3 regions of the Kaistia sp. MMO-174 genome follow, and region 1 is predicted to be linked to each of the others. Evidence: riboswitches for the same ligand, from Rfam matches in the RefSeq annotation. Region 1 holds a riboswitch; each other region holds the start of a gene.

Region 1 (9,894 bases):
GGTGACGGCGGTGCAGGTTTCCCCCTCCAACGGCCCGACGGCCTGGCAGGAGAGCTACGAGGACCGCGCCCGCAGCAGCCGTCGAATCCTGCCGGTCGTCGAGGCGGCGGAGTAGGGCCATGAAATCGCCCGTCCGCCGCGTGCCGAGGATGCTCTGGCGCGCCGATGGCGCGGCGGCGGGCGAGCGCGCGATCCCGGAGGAGGTAGCTGTCGCCCTGACCTATGACGGCAGCACGCAGGCCGTGATGATGGCGACGCCGGCGGATCTCGAGGACTTCGCCGTCGGCTTCAGCCTCTCGGAAGGCATCGTCGCGGATGCGCCCGAGATCGAGCGGCTTGAAATCGTCGAGCAGGAGATCGGCGTCGAGCTGCGCATGTGGCTCGCCGCGTCTCGCGGCCAGGCGCTGGCGCAGCGTCGGCGCTACATGGCCGGGCCGACCGGCTGCGGCCTCTGCGGCATCGACAGCCTCGCCGAGGCGATGCGCCGTGTGCCGCCGGTCGACCAGGCCACGCGCTTCAGCGCGCGGGAGATCCGCGGCGCGCTGGCGGCGCTGGCGCCGCTGCAATTGTTGAACGGCGAGACCCATTCCATGCATGCCGCCGCTTTCGCGCTGCCGGGGAAGGGCGTCGTCGCATTGCGCGAGGATGTCGGCCGCCACAACGCGCTCGACAAACTCTGCGGCGCGCTGGCGCGGGACGGCATCGACGGGGCGTCCGGCATGGTGATCCTGACCAGCCGCGTCTCGGTCGAGATGGTGCAGAAGACGGCCATGATTGGCGCGCCGTTGATTGTCGCCGTGTCGGCGCCGACCGCGCTCGCCGTCCGCACAGCCGAGGCCGCCGGCATCACGCTGGCGGCCATCGCGCGCGGCGACAGCTTCGAAGTCTTCACCCATCCGCATCGGATTGCCGAGGAAGTTGCAGCCCATGTCGTCTGATACGTCCGAGAAGCTCGTCTACATGGCGAACCAGATCGGCAAGTTCTTCGCCAGCCAGGGCGCGGAGAAGGCCCCTGCGGCGATCGCCGAACATCTGCGCAAGTTCTGGGACCCCCGGATGCGGGCCGGCATTCTCGCCCATCTCGACGCCGGCGGCGCCGGGCTCGACCCGCTCGTCCGCCAGGCGGTGGAGAGATTGCGCGAGATGGCGGCGGCGCGATAGGCGCGTTCGGGCGGCCGGGAGACCGCCCGGCGATATTTATGCGGCTGCGGATCCGGGTTCGATCGTTCGAGTTATCCCCACGCCAAACCCGCGGGAACGCTACGTTTTGGCGCCCCTTGCCCTATATGGGCGGAAAACATGCGTTTTAGGTCTTTGCAAGCCGATACGGGCTTTGCTATAGCCTCGCTCACAGCAGCGGCGACGCTGTTCCGCGATAGCTCAGTTGGTAGAGCAGGTGACTGTTAATCACCGGGTCGTTGGTTCGAGTCCAACTCGCGGAGCCAAATTCGATCAAGGGGTTGGATGGATAGCCATCTAGCCCCTTGATTGTTTCCGAGCCTCGGCGAGGCGAGGAAAGGGGCCGCATACGCTGTTCCGCGATAGCTCAGTTGGTAGAGCAGGTGACTGTTAATCACCGGGTCGTTGGTTCGAGTCCAACTCGCGGAGCCAGTTTTGATCAAGGGGTCGGATGGATAGCCATCCGGCCCCTTGATTGTTTTCCGCCTCGCGCTTGGCGCTCGGCGTCTCTCCCGGTTCACCGCGGACGGCAGGACAGGGTGTTGCAATCGGGCCGCCCTCTTCCACATAAAAGGGCAGCCTCGAGCCTCCCGCGACGCGGGTTGATGGCGAGCTTTGAACAATCCTCCCAGGAGTGCCCGACCCGCATGGCATCCATTCGTTTCGGCAAGAAGGCGATCTCCCTCCCGCGCAGCCGCACGGCGCGCGTCGCCATCGGCGGCGGCTTCCTGCTGGGCGGCGTGCTCGGATTCCTGCCGGTGCTCGGCTTCTGGATGGTGCCGGTCGGGCTGGTGGTGCTGTCGCACGATTTTCCGCGCGTGCGGCGCCTGCGCCGGCAATCCGAAGTCGCGATCCTCCGCCGCTGGGCCCACTTTCGCAACAAGGGCACCGCCGCCGCCAAATGAGCGGCGACTTGCGCCGGAGCGGCAATCCATCTAGCGTCATTTTGCGTCGGTTCCCCCGATGGACCCAAGGTTCAGGGGGATGAAATGGGAATTCGGTACGGAAGGACCCCTTGCGGGATTCCAATGCCGAAGCTGCCCCCGCAACTGTAAGCGGCGAGCGACCTCGCGATGGCCACTGGGAAACCGGGAAGGCGTCGAGGAAGCTGCGACCCGCGAGCCAGGAGACCAGCCAGCGCCTCATACCAGTCAGCCGTCGGTGGGACGGCCAAGGAGACGCTATGTCCAATCTTTCCAAGGCCGCAACGCGGTCCACGTCGATTTCCGGTGTAGAGGCGCAGGCGGGTTCCCGCATCGTCCCGGCCCTGTTCGCCGTCGCCTTCGGTCTGTTCCTGTTCATCGGCACCGGCTTCGCCGCGCCGAGCCTGATCCACAACGCGACTCACGACACCCGGCATTCCCTCGGTCTGCCCTGCCACTGACGCCATAGGGATCAACATGTTCAAGACGATCATCCTCAGCGCCTTCGGCGCGGGGCTTGCCGTGGGCATTGCGCTGTCCGTCGTTCAGGCGGTCACCACCGAGCCTCTGATCCTCCACGCCGAAACCTTCGAGAACGCCGAGCCGGCGCCGGCCGCCGCCGCCGCGCCGCACGAGCACTCGACGACCGAGGCCCATGCGCATGAGGCGGCCGCTCCCGAAGCCGCTCCGGCGCATCAGCATGACGAGGACGCGTGGTCGCCGGCGGACGGCTTCGAGCGCTCGGCCTACACGCTGCTCGCCAACCTGCTGATGGGGGTCGGCGTTTCGGCCGTTCTGCTCGGCCTGATGTCGATCCGCGGCGGCAAGATCGACGCGCGCACCGGCGTGCTCTGGGGCGTGGCCGGCTTCTTCGCCGCATCGCTGCTGCCGTCGCTCGGCCTGTCGCCGGAGCTTCCCGGCACGGCAGCCGCCGAGGTCACCTCGCGGCAGGTCTGGTGGCTCTCGACCGTCGCTGCCTCGGCGATCGGCCTTGCGCTGATCGTTTTCAGCGGTTCGTGGCTGCTGAAGGCTGCCGGCCTTGTCATCGGCGTGCTGCCGCATGTGATCGGCGCACCCGTGCCGCCGACGCTCGAAGCCTCCTATCCGGCTGGCCTCGGCGGCGAGTTCGTCGCGGCCTCGCTGGTGGTCAGCGCGCTGCTATGGGCGCTGTCGGGCCTCTTCTCCGGCTGGCTCTATCAGCGCCTGTCCCGGACGGCCTGAGATCGTGGCACCTTCCGCGCCGCGCACGGCGCTCGTCCTCGGCGGCGCCCGCTCCGGCAAGAGCCGCTTCGCCGAGGAACTGGTGGCCCGCACCGGGTTGCCGGCCACCTACCTCGCCACCGCCGAGATCCGCGATGTTGAAATGCAGGCGCGGATTTCGGCGCATCGCGACCGGCGAGGCCTCGACTGGACGACGGTGGAAGAGCCGCTCGACCTGACAGCCCGGCTGGCTGATCTCGCCGATCCCGGCCGCGTCATCCTCGTCGATTGCCTGACGCTCTGGCTCTCCAACCTGATGGAAGCGGAACGTGACGTCGTCAGTGAGGGCGACGCGCTGGCGGCCGCGCTCGCCGAAGCGAGGGGACCGGTCGTGTTGGTCTCCAACGAGGTCGGTTCCGGCATCGTGCCGATGAACGCGCTCGCCCGCCGCTTCGCCGATGAGCAGGGGCGCCTCAACCAGAAGATCGCCGCCGCCGTGCAGACCGTCTTTCTTGTGGCCGCTGGCCTCCCGGTGCGCCTGAAACCCAATCCGAACCCGGAGTTCGTCCTTTGACCGCCCGTATTCCCGCCACCATCGTCACCGGCTTCCTGGGAGCCGGCAAGACCACGCTGATCCGCAACCTGATCGCCGGCGCCGAAGGCCGCCGCATCGCGCTGATCGTCAACGAATTCGGCGACATGGGCTTTGACGGCTCGCTGCTGTCGGATTGCGACGACGACGACTGCAAGCCGGATACGGTGATCGAGCTCACCAATGGCTGCATCTGCTGCACCGTCGCCGACGATTTCCTGCCGACGATCGAGCAACTGCTCGCCCGCGAGCCGGCGCCCGATCACATCGTCATCGAGACATCCGGGCTGGCATTGCCGCAGCCGCTCGTGCGCGCCTTCACCTGGCCGACCGTCCGCCATCGCGTCACCATCGACGGCGTCATCACCGTCGTCGATGCCGAGGCCGTCGCGGCCGGCCGCTTCGCCCATGACGAGGAGGCCGTGGCCGCCCAGCGCGCCGCCGACGAATCCCTCGATCACGAGGATCCGATCGAGGAACTCTTTGAAGACCAGCTCTCCTGCGCCGATCTGATCGTCTTTTCCAAGACCGATCTGGTCGACGCCAAACAGATCGAGGAAGTGGCCGAGATCGTCGCCCGCGATGCCCGCAAGGAAGCGCGCGTCGTTCATGCCAATGCATCGGGCCTGCCGGCATCGGTGCTGCTCGGCGTGGGGGCGGCGGCGGAAGACGACGCCTTCGAGCGCAAGAGCCATCACGACCTTGAAGGGGAGGAGCACGATCACGACGATTTCGACACCTTCATCGTCGATGTCGCCGAACTGCCGTCGATCGAGGCGCTGGGCAGTCGCGTCCGCGCTGCCATGGCGGAAAAGGGCGTGCTGCGCATCAAGGGCCGGGCGTCGGTCGCCGGCAAGGCGGCGCCCGCCGTCGTGCAGGCCGTCGGCCCCCGCGTCGACACCTATTTCGCGCCGGGCGGCAATGCCGGCCGTCTCGTGGTGATCGGCGAGCGCGGCCTCGACGCGGCTTCCATCTCGGCCCATTTCAAGGCCTGAGCCATGCATCTTGTCGCCGGCGAAATGGAGCGGATCGACGATGGCGGCAGCGCCGTCGATCTCGACCAGTCGCCCGGCGACATCATCATCCTGTCGGCGGCGGATACGGAACTCGCCGCCTTCGCCTCGGCCTTCGCGCGCGAGCCGGAAGGGCCGTCGCTGCGTCTCGCCAATCTGATGCAGCTGACGCATCCCTATTCGGTCGATCTCTACCTCGAAAAGACGGTCACCAAGGCGAAGCTCGTCTTCATCCGCATGATGGGCGGCGTCGGCTACTGGCCCTATGGGCTGGAGGCATTGCGGGCGCTTTCGCGCGCCGGCGGGCCGCAGATGGTCGTCGTGCCGGGTGAGGATCGCTGGGACGCGGCGCTGGAGGCCTACACGACCGTGGCGCCGGAGATCGCTCAAAAACTCTGGCGCTATTGCGCCGAGGGCGGCGCGGTCAATATCGGCCGGGCGCTCGCCTATTGCAGACACGTCATCGGCGAGGGCGAACAGCCGCCGGAGCCGCAGGTTCTGCCGGAAGTCGGCTTCTACCGGCCGGGCGAGGGCGTGGTCTCGGAGCCCTTGCGCCACAGCGAGGCCGGCCGGCCCGTGGCGCTGCTGACCTTCTATCGCTCCGTCATTCCCGGCGGCTCGACCGAGCCCGTCGACGCGCTGATCGAGGCGCTCGACCGCGAGGGGATTTCGACCGCGGCGATCTTCGCCTCCAGCCTGAAGAACGAGGCGGCCGCCGCCTTCGTCGAAAAGGCGGTCGACGATCTCGCGCCTTCGATCGTGCTCAATGCCACGGCCTTTGCCATCTCGCGTCCCGGCCGCGCACACGAGACAACCGTGCTCGACCGCGCCGGGCGGCCGGTGCTGCAGGTCGTCTTCGCCGGCACCAGCCGCGAGGCGTGGCTGGAATCGAGCCGGGGGCTCGGTCCGCGCGACCTGATCATGAATGTCGTGCTGCCGGAGGTGGATGGCCGCATCGGCACCCGCGCTGTCTCCTTCAAGGAGGAGATCGAGAGCGACGGCCGGACCGACAGCCGCATCGTCGTCTATCGCGCCGACCGCGAGCGCATCGCCTTCGTGGCGGCGCAGGCGAAGCGCTGGATCCGGCTTGGCGCGGCGGCACCGTGCGATCGCAGGATCGCGCTCGTGCTTTCCAACTATCCTGACCGCGACGGCCGGCTCGCCAATGGCGTCGGCCTCGATACGCCGGAGAGTGCCGCGCGCATCGCAACCGCCATGAAGGCCGCCGGTTATGCGTTGCCTGATTTCCCGGAGACGGGCAGGGCGCTGATGGAACTGCTGCTCTCCGGCCCGACCAATGCGCTGGCGAAGCGGGTCGGTGAGGGCTCATCTTCACCTCTCCCAGAGGGAGAGGTCGGCCCGCAGGGCCGGGTCAGGGGTTCGGACCTGTCCAGTGAGTGCGAAACCCCTCACCCGCCGGCTTCGCCGTCGACCTCTCCCTCTGGAAGAGGTGAAGGGGTATCCCTTTCCCTCGCCGACTACCGCGATTTTCATGACGCGCTGCCGGACAGCGTAAAGGACAGCCTCGCCGAGCGCTGGGGCGATGCCGAATCCGATCCGTTCTTTGCCGATGGCGCTTTCCGGCTCGCCATCCATCGCTTCGGCAATGTCGTCGTCGGCATCCAGCCGGCGCGTGGCTATGGCATCGATCCGAAATCGACCTATCACGATCCCGATCTCGTGCCGCCGCACCACTATCTGGCCTTCCATGCCTGGCTGCGGCGGAGCTTCGACGTCGACGCCATCGTCCATGTCGGCAAGCACGGCAATCTCGAATGGCTGCCCGGCAAGGCGCTCGGCCTGTCGAATGCCTGCTGGCCGGAGGTCGTGCTCGGCCCGACGCCGCTGATCTATCCCTTCATCGTCAACGATCCCGGCGAGGGCGCGCAGGCCAAGCGCCGCGCCTCGGCCGTCGTCGTCGATCACCTGATGCCGGCGCTGACGCGGGCCGAGGCGCATGGCGCCTTCGCCGAGATCGAGACGCTGATCGACGAATATCACCTGGCGCTAGGCGCCGACCCGCGTCGCCGCGATCATCTCGAACGCGAGATCCTCGATCAGGCGGTGCGCCATGGCATCGACCGCGACCTCGGCATTGGCGGCGACGCCGATCAGGGCAGCGCGCTGCGCGCCATCGACGCGCATCTCTGCGAGATCAAGGAACTGCAGATTCGCGACGGGCTGCACATCTTCGGCAGTTCGCCGCAGGACGAGCACCGCCTGGACACGCTGATCGCCATTGCCCGCATTCCGCGCTCCGGCGGCCGGCCGGAAGATGCCTCGCTGCATCGAGCCATCGCGACCGATCTCGGCCTCGACTGTTTCGATCCGCTCGCCTGCAATCTCTCCGACGATTGGGCTGGCAGCCGGCCGGAAACGCTGCTGCGTGCCACCGACGCGCCCTGGCGGACGAATGGGGATACGGTCGAGCGGATCGAGTTGGCAGCCAGGCAGGCGGTCCGATCATTCCTGAGCGGCGATACATCCGCCTCTGCGCCCGGTCCCGACACCGCGCCCGTGCTCGGCTGGATCAGCGAATCCCTCGCGCCGTCGCTGGATCGAAGCGGCGGCGAGGAGATCGCCTCCTGCCTGACTGCGCTCAATGGCCGTTTCGTAGCCCCCGGACCTTCCGGCGCGCCGTCGCGTGGCCGGCCGGAGGTGTTGCCAACGGGCAGGAATTTCTACTCCGTCGATACCCGCGCCGTGCCGACCGCTGCGGCGTGGCGTATCGGCAAGCTGGCGGCCGAGGCGCTGGTGCTGCGCTACATGCAGGATGAGGGCGAGTGGCCGCGTTCGGTGGCGATTTCCGCCTGGGGCACCGCCAACATGCGCACCGGCGGCGACGACATCGCGCAGGTGCTGGCGCTGATCGGCGCCGAGCCGGTCTGGGAAACCGGCACCGGCCGCGTCACCGGCTTTCGCGTGCTCACGCTCTCCGAGCTGAAACGTCCTCGCGTCGATGTCACGCTGCGGATTTCCGGCATGTTCCGCGACGCCTTCCCGGAACAGATCGACCTGATCGATTCCGCCATCCGCGCCATCGCCGCGCGCGAGGAACCGGCCGACGCCAACCCGATCGCGGCGGCGCATGGGGCAGGGCAGGATCTCGCCCGCATCTTCGGCGCCAAGCCGGGCGCCTATGGCGCCGGCGTGCAGGCGATGATCGATGAGAATATCTGGGACAGCCGCGCCGATCTCGGCGAGGCCTTTCTCGCCTGGTCCAGCTTCGCCTATGGCGGCGGCGCCGAGGGAGAGGCGGCCGGCGACCGGTTGCGCGCGCGGCTGGCCGCGACCGACGCCGTCGTGCACAACCAGGACAATCGCGAGCACGACATCCTCGACAGCGACGACTACTACCAGTTCCAGGGCGGTCTCGCGGCCTCGATCGAAGCGCTGAAGGGTGTCGCGCCCCGCCTCTATCACGGCGATCATTCGCGCCCCGAAAGCCCGGTCGTGCGGCCCTTGGCGGAGGAGATCGGCCGCGTGGTGCGCGGACGGGCGATCAATCCGAAGTGGATCGCGGGCTGCATGCGCCACGGCTACAAGGGCGCCTTCGAGATGGCGGCGACGCTCGACTATCTCTTCGCCTTCGCCGCCACGACCCACGCCGTCGGCGATCATCATTTCGATGCGCTCTACGACGCCTATATCGCCGATGACGGCGTGCGCGATTTCATCGCCGACGCCAACGAACCCGCCCTCACCGAGATGGCAGACCGCTTTCTCGAAGCCATGGATCGCGGCCTCTGGTCGCCCCGCGCCAACAGCGCGTATGAACGGCTGGCAGCGCTCGCTTCCCGCCGCGACGCAGGAAAGGAAATCGCATGACCATCGAAATGACAGAAGAAGAGCTGAATGCCCGTCATGCCGAGAAGATGCGCAAGAAGAAGGTCGTGCGCGACAAGATCCTCGCCTCGAAGAATGTCGAGAAGGGCCTGATCATCGTCCATACCGGCAAGGGCAAGGGCAAGTCGACGGCCGCCTTCGGCATGGCGTTCCGCTCGCTCGGCCACGGCCTGCCGGTCGCCGTCGTCCAGTTCGTCAAGGGCGCGATCGATACGGGCGAGCGCATGGCGTTGGAGCGTTTCGGTGATCTCGTCTCGATCAACCGGCTCGGCGAGGGCTTCACCTGGGAGACGCAGGACCGCCAGCGCGACATCGCCGCCGCGAAGCATGCCTGGGAAACGGCCAAGGAGCTGATCCGGAGCGGCGCCTATCACCTGGTGCTGCTCGACGAACTCAACATCGTGCTGCGCTATGACTATCTCTCGGTCGACGAGGTGGTCCAATTCCTGACGACCGAGAAGCCGGCCGACGTGCATGTCGTCATCACCGGCCGCAACGCGCCCGAGGCGCTGATCGAGGTCGCCGATCTCGTCACCGAAATGGAGCTGGTGAAGCACCCGTTCCGCTCCGGCGTGAAGGCGCAGCAGGGCATCGAGTTTTGAGTTTGAGCAAGACCCTCATCCCGACCCTCTCCCGCTCGCGAGAGAGGGGGCGCCAACGATCGGCCGCGAGGTCGGTCACAGGCGCGGCGGAAAAGCCCTCGCCCGCTTGCGGGAGAGGGTTGGGTGAGGGGCTAGCTTCCTTCGTGGCGGACTAGACCCCATGACCGCGGCGATCATGTTCCAGGGCACCGGCTCGAATGTCGGCAAGTCGGTGCTCGTCGCAGGCCTGGCGCGGCTCTATGCCCGGAAGGGCATTCGTGTCGCGCCGTTCAAGCCGCAGAACATGTCCAACAACGCCGCCGTGACGGCGGATGGCGGCGAGATCGGTCGGGCGCAGGCGCTGCAGGCGCGTGCCGCCGGCCTGCTCCCCACTGTTCACATGAACCCGGTCCTGCTGAAGCCGGAGAGCGACACCGGCTCGCAGGTCATCCTGCAGGGCCGTCGCTTCGGCACCATGCGGGCGCGCGAGTTCGGCCAGCGAAAGCGCGAGCTTTTGCCGAGCATCCTCGAAAGCTTCGAACGGCTGAAGCAGGACGCCG
Region 2 (9,894 bases), on a different contig from region 1:
GGGTCGTTCAGGCCATGCGCCTGGCGGTAGGCCTCGGCCTGCGCCTCGGCGACGACGGCGGAAGCGCCGCCCTGGTTCATCAACTGCGCACGGATGAAGTCGGCATAGTCGCCGGGCGGAGCCTGGATGATGGCGAAGGTCACGACGCTGAGCACGATCAGCACCGGGATCGCCGCGAGGATCCGCATGATCAGGAAGCGAAACATGGGGGGCAACAGCTCCCTGCTTGGGCCGGAGGGTAACAAGGGGGCGGCATGCCGCCCCCTTGTCCGGATCTATGGAACGGGCTCGGTCGTCAGCCCGCTGCCGGTCAGCCTTTGGCCGGTCCTTCCTTGCCGCCGGGAGCGCCGGGCAGCGTCTCCGGGAACAGTTCGTATTTGCCCTGCTTGTCGGCCGGCACGAACACGCGCTCGCGGATGATGCTGTCCTCAGCCCAGTTGAACAGGTTGATCGGCACGCCCTTCGGGATGTTGGCGAAGCGCTTGTTGATGATCAGAGCGCCCGGATACTGGGTCAGGCCGATGCCGTAGACATTGTCGGTGTAGAGCTTCTGGAACTGCTTCATCAGCTCCTTCTTCTCGGTCGCGTCCGGCGTCGTGATGAACTTGTTCACGACGTCGACGATCTCGGTCTCGAACGGCAGCAGGTCGAGCTGGCCATCCTTGCCGGCGCGGTGGAACCAGCTGGTCTTCGGGCCGACCGGCGCGAGGTTCACCGTCTTCTGCACGACGGAGGTCAGCTCTTCCTGGTTGCGCAGGACCATCCAGTCGAACTGGCCGCCCTGTGCCAGTGCATCGCGCTGCTTGCCCTCGACCTGATTCAACAGGACGCGGATGCCGAGCGGCTCCATCATCGCGACGATGCCGTCGGCGAGGCTCTTGTCGGTCTGGTAGTCGGCGTTGACGAGGAGGGTGACCTCGACGTTCTTGCCGCCCGCCGTTCCCGCCGGGAAGTTGACGATGCCGTCGCCATCCGTGTCCTTCAGCCCGGCCAGCGCCAGTTCAGCCTTGGCGCCTTCGAGGTCGAAGGGATAGTAGGCGGTCGAATCCTTGTCGTAGTAGGTCGTGCCGGAATAGATGCCGCCCGGGTAGATCGTCGTGAACGGACCCTTGACGAGCGACTCGCCGAGGCGCTTGCGGTCGACGGCCGATGTGATCGCCTTGCGGAAGTGTTCGTTGCGGTTCAGTTCGCGCACGGCCTGGCCGCGCTCGTCCGGCTCGCCCCAGCCATTGGCCGAGAGGTTCGGGTAGAGCGAGTAGCCGATGATGCGCGGGCCGAATTCGAGCCGGGCCGGGGCGTCGGCGCTCGCCGAGCGCTTCAGCGCCTCGACGAAGCCTTCCGGCTGCTCGAGATTGGCGAAGTCGCCCGAACCGGCCACCGCCTGCACGTCGCGGTCCGCCCAGGTCGAGAGCTTGTAGTGCAGCTCGTTCAGGTAAGGCAGCTGGTTGCCCGCCTCGTCGACCTTCCAGTAGTAGGGGTTGCGCCGCATGACGATGATGTCGTCGGGGCGATATTCGACCGGCACCCAGGCGCCCATCACCGGCATGTTCAGATATTCCGGCGGGAAGGCGTTCTTGTACTGCTCGTAGGTGTTCTTCGAGTATTTCGGATGCTGCGGCTTCAGGATATGCGCCGGGCCGGGGCAGAAGGTGCCATAGGCCATCTGGTAGAGATACTGCTTCGGGAACGCTTCCTTGAAGGTCCAGATCAGCGTGTAGTCGCCATCCGCCTTCAGCGTCGTGCCTTCGCCGAACGAGGCCGGCGTGGCGCCGTTCAATGGCGTGACGTTCGGATCGTTGACGTTGTCGTTCCAGTAGAACATCGCGTCGGCGGTGGTGAAGGGCACGCCGTCCGACCACTTGGCGCCTTCGACCAGGTGCATGGTCAGCGTGTGGCCGTCTTCCGACCATTCCCAGCTCTTGGCGAGGTTCGGCAGCGGCTGCAGTTCGTCGACCTTGATCTGGAACAGCGGACCCGTGCGGGTCAGGCACTCGGACAGGCCGATGTCGATGCCGCCCCAGCCCTGCGACTGGCCGGCGGTGTAGTTCCAGCCTTCCGGCCGGCCGCCGATGACGTGGCGCATCGTGTCGCCATAGACGCCGATGCCGTCGACGGTGTTGCTCTTCTTGTAGACCATCGGCTCCTTCGGCAGGCGGTCCTTGACGGCGGGCAGCTTGCCGGTGGCGACGAAGTTCTTCGTGACCCAGTCGGGCTCGTGATATTCGGGCAGCGCCTTGAATTCGAGGATGTCGTTCACGCCGACATAGTCGATCTTGCCCTGGGCATCGAATTTCGGCGGATCGGGCGGCGTGATCGGAGCCTTCACCTGGGCCGTCGCGGCCAGGACCGAAACGCTCAGGAGCAGGCCGGCCCCACCAAGAGCCAATGCGTATCTGTTCATAGTTCCTCCCCTTTGAACGGCATCGACGCGACGCGCCGCCGCCTAGTCCCTTTTGCATTCCACAGCGGCAGCCGCCGAAGCGCCGTCCCAAGGGCGCGTCAGCGGCCACCGATCCGGCGCGGTGGCTCCTCCCGCCGCGCCGGATCCAGCTGTCGGGCCGGCGGCTACTCCGCCGCCTCGGCCCTTTCCTTGGCCCGCTCGGCGCGGACGGTCTCGATGCCGCGGACTTCGCGCCGGGCGGCGCCCTGCCAGTCGCGGGTGGCGACCGTCTTGTTGGCGAGCCGCGCCTTGGCGTCGTCGATGGCGTGGGCGTATTGCGGCAGCCAGCGCGCCTGGGCGACCAGCAACTCGTCGACCATCTGCCAGACCTCGTCCGGCTGGCAGATCGCGCCGACCAGCGGGTCGTGCAGCACGGCGAGCTTCAGGAGCTCGACGTCGCCGGTGACGGCGGCATGCACCGCCATGCGCTGGACGTTGATCGACGACAGGCAGGTGGCGGCGCAGGCCTCCGGCAAGCGGATGCCGGCCGTCATGTTGAGGCCGAAACGGTCGACGAAGCCGGTCGACTCGATGATCGCGTCCTCCGGCAGGTTGGCGATGATGCCGCGGTTCTTGACGTTGAAGTGGCCGCGATAGACGCGCCCGGTCTCCAGCGCCTCGAGGATGTGGCTGGCATGCTCGTTCGAGCGCTTCTTCGGATCGAGCGGCTTGCCGGCGTCTTCCAGGAACTTCGGGAAGTCGGTCTCGAACCAGTTGCGCGTCTCGGTCGAATGGCGGAGATAGCCGCCGGTCTCGCCATGGATCCAGTTCGACATGTCGATCCAGCGATGGATCTCGTCCGGCCGCTTGCGGTACCAGGGCAGGTATTCCGACAGGTGGCCGTTGCTCTCGGTCGAGTAGAAGCCGAAGCGCTTCAGGACGTCGATGCGGACCTTTTCCTGCTGCGAATAGACGGGATGCGCCTCGAAGGCGGCGATCAGTTCGTCCTTGCCGATCTTGCGGCCGCGGAAGCGGATGTCGACGTACCAGGTCTGGTGGTTGATGCCCGAGCAGATGAATTCCAACTCGCTCTCGTCGGTGGCGCCGAGCACCTCGGCGATCTGCTCGCCGCCATGCTGCACGCCGTGGCAGAGGCCGATCGTGTCGACCTTGCCGTATTCGATCGCCGCCCAGGTGTTCATCGCCATCGGGTTGGCGTAGTTCAGGAATCGCGCGCCCGGCTCGGCGACTTCACGGATGTCCTTGCAGAAATCGAGGATGACCGGGATGTTGCGCTGGCCATAGAGGATGCCGCCGGCGCAGATCGTGTCGCCGACGCACTGGTCGACGCCGTATTTCAGCGGGATGCGGATGTCGTCGGCATAGGCTTCGAGGCCGCCGACGCGCACGCAGCTGATCACGTAGCGGGCGCCGGCCAGCGCCTCGCGGCGGTTGGTGGTCGCCGTGATCCGGGTCGGCAGCTTGTTCTCCGCGACCATGCGGTCGAGGATCTGGCGGACCATGGAGAGATTGTGCTCGCTGATGTCGGTCAGCGCGAATTCGACCTCGCGCAGTTCCGGCACGCAGAGGATGTCGGAGACCAGCTTCTTGGTGAAGCCGACGCTGCCGGCGCCGATAATGGCGATCTTGAAACTAGACATGGCGTTTCTGGGGTTCCTCGGGGGCGGCGCGTCGCGCCAGCGGCGCTATGCCAGGCCGCGCGGCGCGATGGGGCATTCAGAAAAGGTTCGAAATTGCCTCGAATTCGGCAGGGCGCTGGCAGCCTTGGGTGGTATTGGCTCATCCGGCTGCTCTTTTTCTTCGCCCGGTCGCTCTGCGTGAGGCTAGTATGCGCAAGGTTCAGGCACGGACCAGAGAGAATTTGTGCTTTCGCGGGTGATTTTATGCTCGACAAACTGGCGCTTCGCGCCCCGGTCATGAAGACGGTTTCGCTGCCGCGCGGCCGCCACAGGCTGCACACCATGCCGACCAGCACGGGCTACGAGACGCGCAGCGACGCGAGCTATAGCTGGGACGGCCGCAAGCGCGGCCAGACCCCTTTCACCGTGCTTCAGCACACCGTTTCGGGCTTCGGCAACCTGCGCTATGAGCGGCGCAATTATCGCGTCGGCGCGGGCGAGACGATGCTGGTGATCGTGCCGCACAACCACTGCTATTCCGTCGAGCCGGGCACGCCCTGGGAGTTCTTCTGGATCTCGATGAACGGGCAGGAAGCGCTCCGCATCCATCGCTCGATCCTGGAGGCGACGGGGCCGATCCTGCGGCTCCGGCCCGACACCATCGACCACCTCGCCGATTGCAGCCTGCGGCTGGTCGAGGGCGGCGGCGAGACCCCCGGCGCGGCTTCGGCGATCGCCTACGAGGCGGCGACGGCGCTCTATGACGACGTGTTCGGCTCGCATGGCGCCTCGCTCGCCGACAATGGCGTCATCCAGCGCGTGATCGAGCACATCCTCGCGAATCTCGACAAGCCGCTGTCGGTGCCGGAGCTGGCCGAATTCTCCGGCTTCAGCCGGGCGCATTTCTCGCGCATGTTCGCGGCGAGCGAGGGCATGCCGCCGGCCGAGTTCGTGCTGCAGGAGCGGATGCGCCGCGCCGCCCGCCTGCTCGCCGGCCAGCAGGTCTTGTCGGTGAAGGAGGTCGCGGTGCTGTCCGGCTTCGACGATTCCAACTATTTCGCCAAGGTGTTCCGCCGCTTCTTCGGCACCAGTCCGACCGAGTTCCGCACCACCGGCATGTATGCGAGCGCCTGCTGAGGCCGGCCGCCCACCTGATTCGTTGTGAGTCAAGAATAACTACATGTTGACGGAGAAAGCCGAGAAGCGCACTACATCTGCGTGTCGAGGCTCTTTCGAGTCGCAAGATCCGGGAGTTTGAGGGAATGCCGGGACGCCCTGAAAAGGGTGAAGCCGGAGCTGCCCCCGCAACTGTGAACGGCGAGTATCTGTCCGGAGAGACCACTGGAACCGTGAGGTTCCGGGAAGGTGGGCAGAACGACGACCCGTGAGCCAGGAGACCTGCCTCGACAGATTGAAAACGTCCTCGGGCGGGGTGTCCCGGTGGAGCGCTGGAACCGTGCGGCCTTTTTCGGGCCGCGCGTTCCATTCGCTTCGGCTTGCCCCCGCTCCAACATCTGGGCTGAAGCCGATGTCACTCACGATCGATTCCGACCGCAGCGTACCCCTCGCGTCCAACCCGTCGCATTCGCCGGTTCCGGTTCCGTCCAAGGCGTCTGCCGCCGCCACGCCGGCCTTTCATGTCATTCGCCGCAACGGCTCGGTGTCGCCCTTCGACGCCGCCAAGATCGCCGTCGCGCTCACCAAGGCGTTTCTCGCCGTCGAGGGCAACAGCGCCGCCGCCTCGCGCCGCGTGCACGAGATCGTCGACGATTTGACCGGCCAGATCGTCAGCGCGCTGACGCGCCGCGTCGGCTCCGATCGCGCGCTGCATATCGAGGACGTGCAGGACCAGGTCGAGCTGGCGCTGATGCGCGGCGAGCACCACAAGGTCGCCCGCGCCTATGTGCTCTATCGCGAGGAGCGCGCCCGAGCCCGCCGCACGGCCGAGGCGGCCGTTCCCGTCGGCGCGCCGCTGTTCCAGGTGCGCGGCGCCGACGGCATCCTCCGCCCGCTCGACGAGCGCCGCCTGCAGCTCGTGGTCGACGAGGCCTGCGCCGGCCTCGCCGATGTCGACGCCGCCGCGATCCTCGCCGAGACGCGCCGCAACCTCTATGACGGCATCTCGCCGGCCGAGCTGGCGCTGGCGCCGGTGATGGCGGCGCGCACGCTGGTCGAGAGCGAGCCCAACTACGCCTTTGTCAGCGCCCGCCTGCTGCTCGACATGCTGCGCGCCGAGGCCGTCTCCTTCGTCGAGGGCGTCGTGGCGCAGCCGACCCAGGCCGAGATGGCGACCCGCTATGCCGACTATTTCCCCGCCTTCATCCGCGTCGGCATCGAGCACGAGCTGGTCGATCCCGAGCTCGGCCGCTACGACCTCGCCCGCCTTGCCGCGGCGCTGAAGCCCGAACGCGACCTCAACTTCCAGTTCCTGGGCCTGCAGACCCTCTACGATCGCTATTTCCTGCAGACCGGCGGCACCCGCATCGAGCTGCCGCAGGCCTTCTTCATGCGCGTCGCCATGGGCCTGGCGCTGCGCGAGATCGACCGCGAGACGCGCGCGATCGAGTTCTACGACCTCTTGTCGTCCTTCGATTTCATGGCCTCGACGCCGACCCTGTTCAATTCCGGCACGCTCCGGCCGCAGCTTTCCTCCTGCTTCCTGACCACGGTGCCGGACGATCTCGACGGCATCTTCAAGTCGGTGAAGGACAATGCGCTGCTGGCAAAGTATTCCGGCGGCCTCGGCAATGACTGGACGCGCGTGCGCGGCCTCGGCGCTCACATCAAGGGCACGAATGGCGAGAGCCAGGGCGTGGTGCCGTTCCTGAAGGTGGCGAACGACACCGCGATCGCCGTCAACCAGGGCGGCAAGCGCAAGGGCGCTGTCTGCGCCTATCTCGAGACCTGGCATGTCGACATCGAGGAATTCCTCGATCTCCGCAAGAACACCGGCGACGATCGCCGCCGCACGCATGACATGAACACCGCCAACTGGGTGCCGGACCTGTTCATGCAGCGCGTGGCCGAGGATGGCGTCTGGACGCTGTTCTCGCCCGACGAGACGCCGGACCTGCACGACCTCTACGGCCCCGCCTTCAAGACCGCCTATGAGGGCTACGAGGCGAAGGCGAAGCGCGGCGAGATGCGCGTCCACAAGGAGGTCAAGGCGACCGATCTCTGGCGCCGCATGCTGACCATGCTGTTCGAGACCGGGCATCCCTGGATCACCTTCAAGGATCCCTGCAACATCCGCTCGCCGCAGCGCCATGCCGGCGTGGTGCACTCGTCCAATCTCTGCACCGAGATCACGCTCAACACCTCGAACGACGAGGTCGCGGTCTGCAATCTCGGCTCGATCAACCTCGCCCACCACATCGTCGGCGACGGCCTCGATCTCGACCGGCTGGCGCGCACCGTCCAGACGGCGATGCGGATGCTCGACAACGTCATCGACATCAATTTCTACACGATCCCGGAGGCGCGCCGCTCCAACCTGCGCCATCGTCCGGTCGGCCTTGGCCTGATGGGCTTCCAGGACGCCCTGCAGGCGCTGCGCATTCCCTACGCTTCCGAGGCGGCCGTCCGCTTCGCCGACGAGAGCATGGAGGCGATCTCGTTCCATGCGATCTCGGCCTCGACCGACCTTGCCGCCGAGCGCGGCCGCTATCCGAGTTTTGAAGGCTCGCTGTGGTCGCAGGGCGTTCTTCCGATCGATTCGGTCGAGCTGCTGGCGGAAGCCCGTGGCGGCCTCGATCTCGACCGCTCGACGGTGCTCGACTGGGAAGGCCTGCGCGAGCGGGTGAAGACCGTCGGCATGCGCAATTCCAACACCATGGCGATCGCGCCGACCGCGACGATCTCCAATATCTGCGGCGTGGCGCAGTCGATCGAGCCGGCCTACCAGAACCTTTTCGTCAAATCGAACATGTCGGGCGATTTCACCGTGGTGAACGCCGCCCTGGTGCATGATCTGAAGGCGCGCGGCCTCTGGGACGAGGTGATGGTCTCGGACCTCAAGTATTTCGACGGCAGCATCGGCCCGATCGACCGCATCCCTAGCGATCTGAAGGCGCTCTACGCCACCGCCTTCGAGATCGACTCGTCCTGGCTGATCGAGGCGGCGGCGCGCCGGCAGAAGTGGATCGACCAGGCGCAGTCGCTCAACCTCTACATCGCCAATCCCTCGGGCAAGAAGCTCGACGCGCTCTATCGGCTTGCCTGGCAGCGCGGCCTGAAGACGACCTATTACCTGCGCTCGCGCTCGGCGACGCATGTCGAGAAGTCGACGCTGAAGGGCACGGACGGCAAGCTGAACGCCGTCTCGGCGGTGATGGCCACGGCGCCGGCCGCCGCCGCGCCGATCCTCGTGCCGGCAGCCCTGAAGGCCGCGCCGGAGCCGATCGCCATCCCGATCGGCGAAGCCTGGGGCAAGGCCTGCTCGATCGACGATCCGGAATGCGAAGCCTGCCAGTAAGCAAGACCTGCCAGTAAGATCTGGGGAAGGGCGGCTTCGCTAATGGCAATCAAGGGCCGATAAGCAAGCAAGACCCTCACCCAACCCTCTCCCGCAAGCGGGCGAGGGTTTTTCAGACGGTGCCGATGGAGAAGCGAGGTCTCCCTTGCCCCCTCTCCCGCTTGCGGGAGAGGGCTGGGGTGAGGGGCTTTCCCGTCAATGCTGCGGCCTCCCTCGGGGAGAGGCGAAGAATTCTCCTGCCGCGCGCCTCCGTGCCGCGCAGCCAAAAAATCAAAGGAGTTGACCATGCTCGATTGGTCCGAACCCAAATCCGCTTCCGCGCCGGGCGCGCTTCTCGCGACCGCCGGGCAGGGTGACTCGTCCGCCGACGCCACCGGCCTCGGCGCCATCGACCGCGCCGGTGGCCGCGTTTCCGTCGACGACAAGGCGATGATCAATTGCCGCGCCGACGTGAACCAGCTGCTGCCGCTCAAATATCGCTGGGCCTGGGAAAAGTACCTCGCCGGCTGCAACAACCACTGGATGCCGACCGAGGTCTCGATGCAGGCCGACATCGCGCTCTGGAAGTCGAAGGACGGGCTGACCGAGGACGAGCGCCGCGCCATCAAGCGCAATCTCGGCTTCTTCGCGGCGTCGGAATCGCTCGTCGCCAACAACATCGTGCTGGCGATCTACCGCCACCTGACCAATCCCGAATGCCGGCAGTACCTGCTGCGCCAGGCGTTTGAGGAGGCCGTGCACACGCACACCTTCCAGTACATCGTCGAAAGCCTCGGCCTCGACGAGGGCGAGCTGTTCAACATGTACCGGGAAGTGCCGTCGATCACCGACAAGGCGGCATGGGCGCTGAAGCACACCCAGCATCTCGACGATCCCGACTTCAAGACCGGCACGCCCGAGACCGACCAGGCGTTTATGCGCGACCTCGTCGCCTTCTACGTCATCTTCGAGGGCATGTGGTTCTATACCGGCTTCGCGCAGATCCTGTCGCTCGGCCGGCGCAACAAGATGGTCGGCATCGCCGAGCAGTACCAGTACATCCTGCGCGACGAGTCGATTCACCTGAACTTCGGCATCGACGTCATCAACCAGATCAAGGCGGAGAACCCGCATCTGTGGACGGCGGCGTTCCAGGACGAGCTGCGTTCGATGATCCGCGAAGCGGCCGAGCTCGAGGCCGCCTATGGCCGGGACACGATGCCGCGCGGCTTCCTCGGCCTCAATGCGGCGCTGTGCGAGAGCTACATGCACTTCATCGCCAACCGCCGCTGCGCCCAGCTCGGTCTCGCGCCGGTGTTCCCGGAGACGGAAAATCCGTTCCCGTGGATGTCGGAGGCGATGGATCTCAAGAAGGAGAAGAACTTCTTCGAGACGCGCGTGATCGAATACCAGAACGGCGG
Region 3 (9,894 bases), 580 kb from region 1:
TGCCGGCCGGGGCCTACCTAGAGGGCACGATCCATGCGAAGGATGAATGTCATGGCCCAAGAGCTGCAAGAGAACGCGCTGCACCAAAATGCCCCGGCCCGGGAGGTTGCCGGGGCCGAGATCGACACCAAGGCCGCCACCAAGGCCGGCCGCGCCGCCGCCGCGGCGCGCGCCGTCGAGCGCGACCCGCGCTGGCAGAAGGTGGTTGCGCGCGACCGCGCGGCGGACGGCGATTTCGTCTATGCGGTCCGGACGACCGGCGTCTATTGCCGACCCTCCTGCGCGGCGCGGCCGGCGAAGCCGGAAAACGTCGCCTTCTTCGCCGGTCCGGCCGAGGCGGAGGCGGCCGGGTTCCGCGCCTGCCGGCGCTGCACACCGAACGCCGCCTCGCTCGCCGAGCAGCATGCGGCGACGGTGGAGAAGGCCTGCCGGGCGATCGAGACGGCCGAGGCGATGCCGTCGCTGAAGGCACTCGCCGGCTCGGTCGGCATGAGCCCCTATCACTTCCACCGTGTCTTCAAGGCCGTGACCGGGCTGACGCCCAAGGCCTATGCGACCGCGCATCGGGATTCGCGCGCAAAGGAACAGCTCGCCCGCGCCGGCAGCGTCACCGAGGCGATCTATGATGCCGGCTTCCATTCGAGCGGCCGTTTCTATGCGACCTCGAACGCCGTGCTCGGCATGACGCCAACGGCCTATCGCGCCGGCGGGGTGGATACCGAGATCCGCTTCGCGCTGGCGCAGTGCTCGCTCGGCGCCATCTTGGTCGCCGCGAGCGACAGGGGCATCTGCGCCATCACGCTCGGCGACGACCCGGAAACGCTGGCGCGCGAGCTGCAGGACCGGTTTCCGAACGCCAACCTGATCGGCGGCGACGCCGAATTCGAGGCCCTGGTGGCGCGGGTGGTCGGCTTCGTCGAGGCGCCGCAGCTCGGCCTCGATCTGCCGCTCGACGTGCGCGGCACGGCGTTCCAGCAGCGCGTCTGGCAGGCGCTGCGCGCGATCCCGGCCGGCGAGACGGCGAGCTATCGCGACATCGCCGAGCGGATCGGCGCGCCGACCGCCATGCGCGCCGTGGCGGGCGCCTGCGCCGCCAACGCCATCGCCGTGGCGATCCCCTGCCACCGGGTCGTCCGCAACGACGGCGCGCTTTCCGGCTATCGCTGGGGCGTCGAGCGCAAGCGCGCGCTGCTCGAGAAGGAGGCGCAGGCATGAACACCGCCGCGCCCCGCCTGACCGGCATCGCCGACGCGGCCGAGACCCGCGTCGGCGGCTACGACTGGCAATGCCTTGCCGCCGACCTCGACGGCTATGGCAACGCCGTGCTGGAGGGCCTGCTTTCGGCGGAAGAGTGTCGGACGATCGCCGCGCTCTATGACGAGGAGGCGCATTTCCGCAGCCATATCCACATGGCGCGGCACGGCTTCGGCCGGGGCGAATATCGCTATTTCCGCTATCCGCTGCCGGATCTGGTGGCGAGCCTGCGCACCGCGCTCTATCCAAGGCTGGCGTCGGTCGCGAACGACTGGAACGCGCGGATGGGCGAGGACGCCCGCTATCCGGCGGAACATGCCGACTATCTCGCGCTCTGCCACGCCGCCGGGCAGGTTCGACCGACGCCGCTTCTGCTGCGCTACGGGCCGGGCGACTTCAACTGCCTGCACCAGGACCTCTATGGCGACCTCGCCTTCCCGCTGCAGGTGGCGATCCTGCTTTCCGAGCCGGGCGCGGATTTCTCCGGCGGCGAGTTCGTGCTGACCGAGCAGCGGCCACGCATGCAGAGCCGGGCCGAGGTGGTGCCGCTCCGCCAGGGCGACGCCGTCGCCTTCGCCGTGCACAACCGCCCGGTCCAGGGAACGAAGGGCAGCTACCGCGTCAACCTCCGCCATGGCGTCAGCCGCGTCCGCTCCGGCCGCCGACACACGCTTGGGCTCATCTTCCACGATGCGAGCTGAGCCATGCCGATCCGGCTGACTGTCGAGACGTTCCGGACGCCAATCGGCGACATTCTGCTCGCCGCCGACCGTGACGGATTCTTGCGCGCGACGGATTATGTCGGATGCGAGGACCGACTCGATCGCCTGCTGGCGCGCCGGCTCGGCAGGGACGGCTTTTCTCTGGAGCCGGGCGCCGCGCCGGCGGCGATCACGGATGCGATGCGGGCCTATTTCGCCGGGGAGATCGCGGCGCTCGAACGGATCGCGGTGAAGACGGACGGCACGCCGTTCCAGCAGCAGGTCTGGCAAGCGCTGCGCGAGGTGCCGCCGGGCGCGCCGCTCGCCTATGGCCGGCTGGCGGAGCGGCTGGGCAGGCCGCAGGCACCCCGCGCCGTCGGCCATGCCAATGGCGCCAATCCGTTCTGCGTCGTCATCCCCTGCCACCGGCTGGTCGGCGCCGACGGGGCGCTGACCGGTTATAGCGGCGGCACGGAGCGCAAGCGCTGGCTGCTCGATCACGAGGCGAGGCACGCAGCCTCAGCCTAGCTCGCGCGCCGCGATCCCGGCCAGGAAGCTCCGCAGCAGCGGATCGAGCGCCGCCTGCTCCTCGGGCGACAGGATCGAGATCAGCCGCTTCTGCGTCTCGACATGCGCGGTCACCGCCGCGTCGATCGTGGCGAAGCCTGTCTCGGTCAGGGAGATCAGCAGGCTGCGCCGATCGTCCGGGTTCGGCAGGCGCACCACCAGTCCGGCCTTCTCGAGCTGATCGATCCGGTTGGTCAGCGTGCCCGAGGTGACCATCATCGTCGCCAGGAGATCCCCGGGCGAAAGCCGGTAGGGCGGCCCGGAACGGCGCAGCGGCGCCAGCACGTCGAAACTCGCCGCCGTCAGCCCGAACTGGGCGAGATTTTTGTCCATCTCGCGGGTGAGGTAATGCACGATCCGGCCCAGCCGGCCGATCGGTCCCATCGCCTCGACATCGAGGTCGGGCCGATGGTGGTTCCATTGCTTCAGGATTTCGTCGACGGCATCCATCGGACGACCATCGCCTCTGCGATATCTTGACGTCAAGACAAACTGATTTATCTTGAAGTCGAGATATCCCGCGAAAGTGCCGTCATGTCCCGCAATCTCGACCTGCTCCTGACGGCAATCGCGCCGACGATCTGGGGCACGACCTATCTGGTAACGACGGAACTGCTGCCGCCGGGGATTCCGCTCACGGTCTCGGTGCTGCGCGCCCTCCCTGCCGGCCTGCTGCTGCTCGTGGCGGTGCGCAGGCTGCCGCACGGCATCTGGTGGCCACGCGTCTTCGTGCTCGGCGCGCTCAATTTCTCGATCTTCTGGGCGATGCTATTCGTCTCGGCCTATCGGCTTCCCGGCGGCGTCGCCGCGACGGTGGGCGCCGTGCAGCCGCTGATCGTCATCCTGCTCGCCCGCCTGCTGCTCGGCACGGCCGTGCGACCGCTGGCGGTGCTCGCCGCTATCGTCGGCATGGCCGGCGTGGCGCTGCTGATCCTGACGCCGCAGGCGGCGCTCGATCCGATCGGCATCCTCGCCGGGCTCGTCGGCGCCGTGTCGATGGCCTGCGGCAACGTGCTGACGCGGCGCTGGCAGCCGCCCGTCTCGCCCCTGACCTTCACGGCCTGGCAGCTGACCGCCGGCGGCATCCTGCTGCTGCCGCTCGCGCTGTGGCTGGAGCCGATGCCGGCAGAGCTGACCGGCGCCAATGTGCTGGGCCTCGCCTATCTCGGCCTGATCGGCGCGGCGCTGACCTACACGCTGTGGTTCCGCGGTATCGAGCGGCTGGGGCCGCCGACCGTGTCGCCGCTCGGCTTCCTGAGCCCGCTCACCGCCGTCATCCTCGGCTGGGCCGCGCTCGGCCAGACATTGAGCCCGGCGCAGCTGATCGGCATGGTCGCCGTGCTCGGCAGCATCTGGTACGGCCAGCGCGTGCAGCGGCAACCGGCGAAGGCCGTCGCGCCGGCCACCGGCTGACGACGCTCCCGCGCTCTGGACCGAATGCCGCATTCCGGCGATGATCCGGCATGATCCTGCTGAAACGCATCTATGAGCCCCCCTCTGCCGCCGACGGCTTTCGCGTGCTGGTCGACCGGCTCTGGCCGCGCGGGATCAGCAAGGCGCGCGCCGGCGTCGATCTCTGGGCCAAGGAACTGGCGCCCTCGACGGAACTGCGCACCTGGTTCCACCACGAGGCAGCGAACTGGGACGAGTTCGTCATCCGCTATCGCGCCGAGCTGGCCGCACAGCCGGACGCCGTCGCCGCCCTCCGCGCCCAATGCGCCGGCCGCACGACGACACTGCTGTATGGCGCCAAGGACGAGACCCACAATCAGGCGGTGGTGCTGAGGGCGATCCTGGAATCCGGGGATGCAGCCGGAGAAGACCGCTAGCACCGCCCCTCGCCCATCGACAGCCGCGAGAAAATGCGCTGCTGTCGCCAGACAGGTGCAATCGGGAGCCGAGCGGCTTTCCCGGGGAAGCTGCGCCGAAGCGAACGGGGCTGGGGATTTCGGGCAAGATGGAGCAGACGCGGCGACCCATCTGGTCGAGCAACATGGCGCTTCTCGCCGCGGCGCTCGGCGGTCTCTCGGCCGGCGCGCTGCTTTATCTCGTCGGCGGCCGCGGCGCGGCGTCCTTCGTCTGGGGCCTGGCAACGCTGCCGGTCCTGCTCAGCCTGCTGATCCAGATCGTCACCTCCCTCCGGCGCGGCGATGCCGGGCTCGACATCATCGCCGCGCTTTCCATGTCGGCGGCGCTCGCCTTCGGCGAGCCGCTCGCCGGCAATGTCGTAGCCCTGATGTATGCAGGCGGCCAGTTTCTCGAAAACTTTGCCGAGCGTCGTGCCCGCCGCGAGATGACCGCGCTACTCGGCCGGGTCGCCCGCACGGCGATGAAGCATGGCCCGGACGGGCTGCAGGAGGTGGCGATCGAGAGCCTGGCGCCCGGCGACCGGCTGCTGATCCGGCAAGGCGAGGTGCTCCCCGTCGATGGCGTCGTCGCCAGCCGGAGCGCCACGATCGACACCTCGGCGCTGACCGGCGAATCCCTGCCCGTCACGGTCGAAAGCGGCGGCGAGGCGCTGAGCGGCACGACGGCGATCGGCCCGCCTTTCGATCTCACCGTGCTGCGCCCCGCCGCCGACAGCGCCTATGCGGGCATCGTGCGGCTCGTCGAGTCGGCGCAGCAATCGAAGGCGCCCTCGGTCCGCCTCGCCGATCGCTACGCGCTCTGGTTCCTCGCGCTGACGCTGCTGCTCTCCGGCGGCGCGTGGATCTGGACCGGCGACCCGATTGGCGCGCTTGCCGTGCTGGTAGTGGCGACACCCTGCCCGCTCATCCTCGCCGTACCCGTCGCGATCATCGCCGGCATCTCGCGGGCGGCCGGCGTCGGCGTTCTGGTCAAGGGCGGCGGCGCGCTGGAAGCGCTGGGCCGCGCCCGCGTCGCCGTGCTCGACAAGACCGGCACGCTGACCCATGGCCGCGCCGGACTCTCCGACATCTGGGCCGCGCCCGGCTTCGAGGCCGACGAAATCCTGCGCCTCGCCGCCTCGCTCGATCAGGCCTCGACCCATGTCATGGCCGAGGCGCTGATCGAGGCCGCGCGTGCGCGCTCGCTCCGCCTCTCAACGCCGCAGAACGTGCTGGAGACGGCGGGCGCCGGGCTCGCGGGCATCGTCGACGGCCACAAGGTCGCCGTCGGCGGCTCGATCTATGCGCGCGACCATGTCGGCGACAATGGCAGGATCGGCAAGCCGGCCTTCGCAAGCGGCGCCGCTACCGTCGACGTGGTCGTGGACGGCACGCTGGCCGGCGTGCTGGTGCTAGCCGATCCGATGCGCGGCGACGCGGCGACCGTCATCCAGCGCCTGCGCAAGGCCGGCATCGACCGCATCGTGCTGGCGACGGGCGATCGCGCCGCCGTGGCGAGGCCGCTGGTCGAGGCCCTGCGCATCGACGCGCTCAAGGCCGACCTGACGCCGCAGGAAAAGGTCGATGTCGTGCTGGAGGCGCGCAAGATCGGCCCCGTCATGATGGTAGGCGACGGCGTCAATGACGCACCGGCGCTCGCGGTCGCCGACGTGGGCGTCGCCATGGGCGCGCGCGGCGCGGCCGCCTCGTCGGAATCGGCCGATGTCGTGCTGCTGGTCGACCGGCTCGACCGCCTCGCCGATGCGATCGGCATCTCGCATCGCTCGGCAAAGATCGCGATGCAGAGCGTGGTCGTCGGGCTCGGCCTTTCGATCCTCGCCATGATCGCCGCCGCGCTCGGCTACCTGCAGCCACTGCAGGGCGCACTTCTGCAGGAGGCGATCGACGTCGCCGTGATCCTGAACGCGCTGCGCGCCCTGCGAGGATAACCGCGCAAGCCGTTGGCCGGACTCGCCTTTGTCGACATCGCCTTTCGCCATGCCGGAGAGGGCTCCCCGGCATGGCTGACAACCGGAGTTACTCCGCGGCTTCGGCGAAGCGCGCCCGCAATTGCCGGGCGGCTGCCACCATGTTGACGAGCGCCGGGCGGACTTCCTCCCATTTGCGCGTCTTCAGCCCGCAATCCGGATTGACCCAGATCTGGCTCGCCCGCAGGCGCTCGACCGCCTTGTCGAGCAGGTCGGTCATCTCTGCCACCGCCGGCACGCGCGGCGAGTGGATGTCGTAGACGCCCGGCCCGATGTCGTTCGGATAATTGTCGCCGACGAAGGCTTCGAGCAGCTCCATCTTCGAGCGCGACGTCTCGATCGAGATCACGTCGGCATCCATCGCCGCGATGGCGTCGATGATGTCGTTGAACTCGGAATAGCACATGTGGGTGTGGATCTGGGTCCGGTCGGCGACGCCCGAGGCGCAGAGCCGGAAGCTCTCGACGGCCCAGGCGAGATAGGGACCCCATTCGCCGCGCCGGAGCGGCAGGCCCTCGCGCAGCGCCGCCTCGTCGATCTGGATCATGCACGCGCCGGCCTTCTCGAGATCCTGCACCTCGTCGCGGATGGCGAGCGCGATCTGCCGGCAGGCGACACTGCGCGGAACGTCGTCGCGCACGAACGACCAGTTCAGGATCGTCACCGGTCCGGTCAGCATGCCCTTCATCGGCTTGCTCGTCACCGACTGGGCATAGCGCCACCATTCGATCGTCATCGGCTTCGGCCGCGACACGTCGCCGAACAGGATCGGCGGCCGCACATAGCGCGAGCCATAGCTCTGCACCCAGCCGGACTTGGTGAAGGCGAAGCCGGCGAGCTGTTCGCCGAAATACTGCACCATGTCGTTGCGCTCGAACTCGCCATGGACGAGCACGTCGAGCCCGATTTCCTCCTGCCAGCGGATCGCCGCCTCGGTCTCATGGCGCAGGAACGCCTCATAGGCGGTGTCGTCCAGGGCGCCCTTGGCATGCGCGGCGCGCGCCTTGCGCACCTCTGACGTCTGCGGGAAGGAGCCGATCGTCGTCGTCGGGAAGGCCGGCAGGTCGAGCACGCCCTGCTGCAGCGCGTGCCGCTCGACAAACGGGCTCGCCCGCCGCGCCTGCTCGGCGGTGACGGCGGCGGAGCGGGCCGCCACGGCGGCGTCATGAACCCGGGGCGACGTCGAACGCGTGCCGACGGCAAGCACCGAGGCGGCGATCTCGGCGGCGACGCTCTCGCGCCCGCCCGCCAGCGCCCGGCCGAGGCTCGCCAGTTCGCCCATCTTCTGGACGGAGAAGGCCAGCCAGCTCTTCAGCTCGGCGTCGAGTTCGGTTTCCTGTTCCAGGTCGATCGGCACATGCAGCAGCGAACAGGACGAAGCGATCTGGATATGATCCGAACCCCGGCGCGCCACCACCGGCTCCAGCCGGTCGAGCAGGGTGGCGAGATTGGCGCGCCAGATGTTGCGGCCGTCGATGACACCAAGCGACAGCACGAGCCCGCGCGGCGCCTTCGCCAGCACGGCATCGAGCTGCTCCGGCGCGCGAACGAGATCGAGATGCAGGCCCGCGACGGGCAGCTCCAGCGCGGTGTCGAGATTGTCCCCGAGCGCGCCGAAATAGGGGGTGAGCATCAGCTTCAGCTTGGGCAGCGCATAGGCGAACATGCCGTAGGCGACGCGGAGCGCCTGCCGGCTCTTGTCGTCGAGGTCGAGGACGAGGCAGGGCTCGTCAATCTGCACCCATTCGGCGCCGTTCGCCGCCAGCCGGCGCAGCATCTCGACATAGGCCGGCAGCAGGCCGGGCAGCAGCGACAGCGGATCGAGCGAGGCATCCTTGCTCTTGCCGAGTTTCAGATAGCTGACGGGACCGAGCAGCACCGGCCGCGTCTCGTAGCCGAGCGCCTTCGCCTCCAGATATTCGTCAAGCGGCTTGGTCGCGGCGAGGCTGAAGCGCTGCCCGGCCGTGAATTCCGGCACCATGTAGTGGTAGTTGGTGTCGAACCACTTCGTCATTTCGAGCGCCGGCACGCCCTGCCCCGCGCCGTGATGATGATGCCCGCAATCCGCATGCGCGCCATCGCCCTGGCTGCCGCGCGCCATGGCGAAATAGGTGTCGAGCGGCACCGGGCCGCCGGTCCAGCCATAGATCTCCGGGATCGCCCCGACCATGAGGCTGGTGTCGAGCACATGGTCATAGAGCGAGAAATCGTTCGACGGGATGTTGGTGACGCCGAGCGCATGCTGGCGCGCCCAGTTGGAGGCGCGAAGCGCGGCGGCGCTGGCGAGCAGGTCATCGGAGCGGCTCTTGCCGGACCAGTAGCTTTCGAGGGCAGACTTGAGCTCGCGGCGCGGACCGATCCGCGGCGTACCGAGCGTGCTGACAGGCAGCGTGGAAGGAGAAGGAGACATCGGCTTACCCCAAATGTTTGGGGGCAAAGGCCGAGCGGACGCATGCGTAGAATCCCGGCGCGAAGAACGGCGGGCGCAAGCGCACCACCGGGACACCCCGCCCAGGGACGTTATGAGGTCGCGGCAGGTCTCCTGGCTCGCGGGTCGCCGCCCCGGTCCGGCCTTCCCGAAGCGCTCGCTTCAGTGACACGGAATGGACCCGGGCTCGCCGCTCACAGTTGCGGGGGCAGCTCCGGCGTTGCCCGCCCCTTCGGACAGACGCACCGGATTCCCTCTTAGCCCTGGCGCCGCGCAGACGGCCCAGGGAACCACGACGCCCGACTCCTAAGCGTCGTGCCGCCCTCCGTCAAGCGGGATATAAAGATATCCTTATATCGACATGAGGCCTATTCGAACACCGCCGCATAGATCTCCGGCTTGAAGCCGGCCAGCAGGCGACCGTCGCCGAGATCGAGGATCGGCCGCTTGATCATCGAGGGCTGCGCCTGCATCAGGCCGATCGCCTTGCTGGCGTCGAGATCCTGCTTGTCGGCGTCTTCGAGCTTGCGGAACGTCGTTCCCGCCCGGTTCAGCACCGTCTCCCAGCCCAGCTCGCCAACCCAGCGATCGAGATGCACGCGATCGATGCCCTCGGCCTTGTAATCATGGAACTCATAGGAAATGCCATTGGCATCAAGCCACTGCCGGGCTTTCTTCATCGTGTCGCAGTTCTTGATGCCGTAGATCGTGACCGTCACGCCGTCTTTCTCCTGTGAGGCAGGCTGGCTGGATCCAGCCGCCCGCGATTCCCTGCGCCGATCATAGCGGCTGCCACGCCAGAGATGCAGATCCGGCCTCCCCGAAGGCCGCGTGCAAGACGCCGCAGCGCAATCTGCATGCGGCCATGCGCCCTGCCGGGCGGCGTTGACGGGCCATTGAGCCGACGAATATAGCTAGCCTTCATTATAATTAATTTGGATTCACACTTGCTTCTTCAAAGGCTTCCGGTCGCCCGGCAATTTGCGGAACCGCGCTCCGGACAGGCTCCATCCGGAGCATCCCAGCGCACGTCCGCCAGACTGTCCCGTCTGGGGCTGCTGCTTGCCCTGACGACGGCGCTCGGCGGCTGCGTCGTCGTCGGGCCGGAT

The links. Region 1 has a riboswitch for cobalamin ahead of WFK98_RS07820 (CbtB domain-containing protein). Riboswitches for the same ligand answer to the same signal wherever they lie in the genome.
Region 2: linked by a shared signal. The riboswitch ahead of WFK98_RS15985 (ribonucleoside-diphosphate reductase subunit alpha) and the one ahead of WFK98_RS07820 (CbtB domain-containing protein) in region 1 are both predicted to bind cobalamin.
Region 3: linked by a shared signal. The riboswitch ahead of metE (5-methyltetrahydropteroyltriglutamate--homocysteine S-methyltransferase) and the one ahead of WFK98_RS07820 (CbtB domain-containing protein) in region 1 are both predicted to bind cobalamin.

Annotation. Positions count from the first base shown of each region.
Region 1 covers NZ_JBBCUO010000002.1:394,239-404,132, forward strand. Annotated here, with positions in the region: gene fdhF (formate dehydrogenase subunit alpha) at 1-115, shown strand, start outside; gene fdhD (formate dehydrogenase accessory sulfurtransferase FdhD) at 120-938, shown strand; gene WFK98_RS07800 (formate dehydrogenase subunit delta) at 928-1,161, shown strand; tRNA gene WFK98_RS07805 (tRNA-Asn) at 1,370-1,445, shown strand; tRNA gene WFK98_RS07810 (tRNA-Asn) at 1,536-1,611, shown strand; gene WFK98_RS07815 (hypothetical protein) at 1,827-2,084, shown strand; cobalamin riboswitch at 2,115-2,332, shown strand; gene WFK98_RS07820 (CbtB domain-containing protein) at 2,363-2,563, shown strand; gene WFK98_RS07825 (CbtA family protein) at 2,580-3,323, shown strand; gene cobU (bifunctional adenosylcobinamide kinase/adenosylcobinamide-phosphate guanylyltransferase) at 3,328-3,876, shown strand; gene cobW (cobalamin biosynthesis protein CobW) at 3,873-4,889, shown strand; gene cobN (cobaltochelatase subunit CobN) at 4,893-8,735, shown strand; gene cobO (cob(I)yrinic acid a,c-diamide adenosyltransferase) at 8,732-9,355, shown strand; gene WFK98_RS07850 (cobyric acid synthase) at 9,516-9,894, shown strand, end outside.
Region 2 covers NZ_JBBCUO010000004.1:183,494-193,387, reverse strand. Annotated here, with positions in the region: gene WFK98_RS16005 (ABC transporter permease) at 1-206, opposite strand, end outside; gene WFK98_RS16000 (ABC transporter substrate-binding protein) at 311-2,401, opposite strand; gene WFK98_RS15995 (alpha-glucosidase/alpha-galactosidase) at 2,566-4,041, opposite strand; gene WFK98_RS15990 (AraC family transcriptional regulator) at 4,285-5,157, shown strand; cobalamin riboswitch at 5,228-5,440, shown strand; gene WFK98_RS15985 (ribonucleoside-diphosphate reductase subunit alpha) at 5,549-8,494, shown strand; gene WFK98_RS15980 (ribonucleotide-diphosphate reductase subunit beta) at 8,780-9,894, shown strand, end outside.
Region 3 covers NZ_JBBCUO010000002.1:976,591-986,484, forward strand. Annotated here, with positions in the region: gene ada (bifunctional DNA-binding transcriptional regulator/O6-methylguanine-DNA methyltransferase Ada) at 52-1,215, shown strand; gene WFK98_RS10540 (2OG-Fe(II) oxygenase) at 1,212-1,955, shown strand; gene WFK98_RS10545 (methylated-DNA--[protein]-cysteine S-methyltransferase) at 1,959-2,483, shown strand; gene WFK98_RS10550 (MarR family winged helix-turn-helix transcriptional regulator) at 2,475-2,972, opposite strand; gene WFK98_RS10555 (EamA family transporter) at 3,057-3,935, shown strand; gene WFK98_RS10560 (DUF488 domain-containing protein) at 3,986-4,351, shown strand; gene WFK98_RS10565 (heavy metal translocating P-type ATPase) at 4,480-6,318, shown strand; gene metE (5-methyltetrahydropteroyltriglutamate--homocysteine S-methyltransferase) at 6,407-8,767, opposite strand; cobalamin riboswitch at 8,873-9,095, opposite strand; gene WFK98_RS10575 (ArsC family reductase) at 9,154-9,504, opposite strand; gene WFK98_RS10580 (efflux transporter outer membrane subunit) at 9,835-9,894, shown strand, end outside.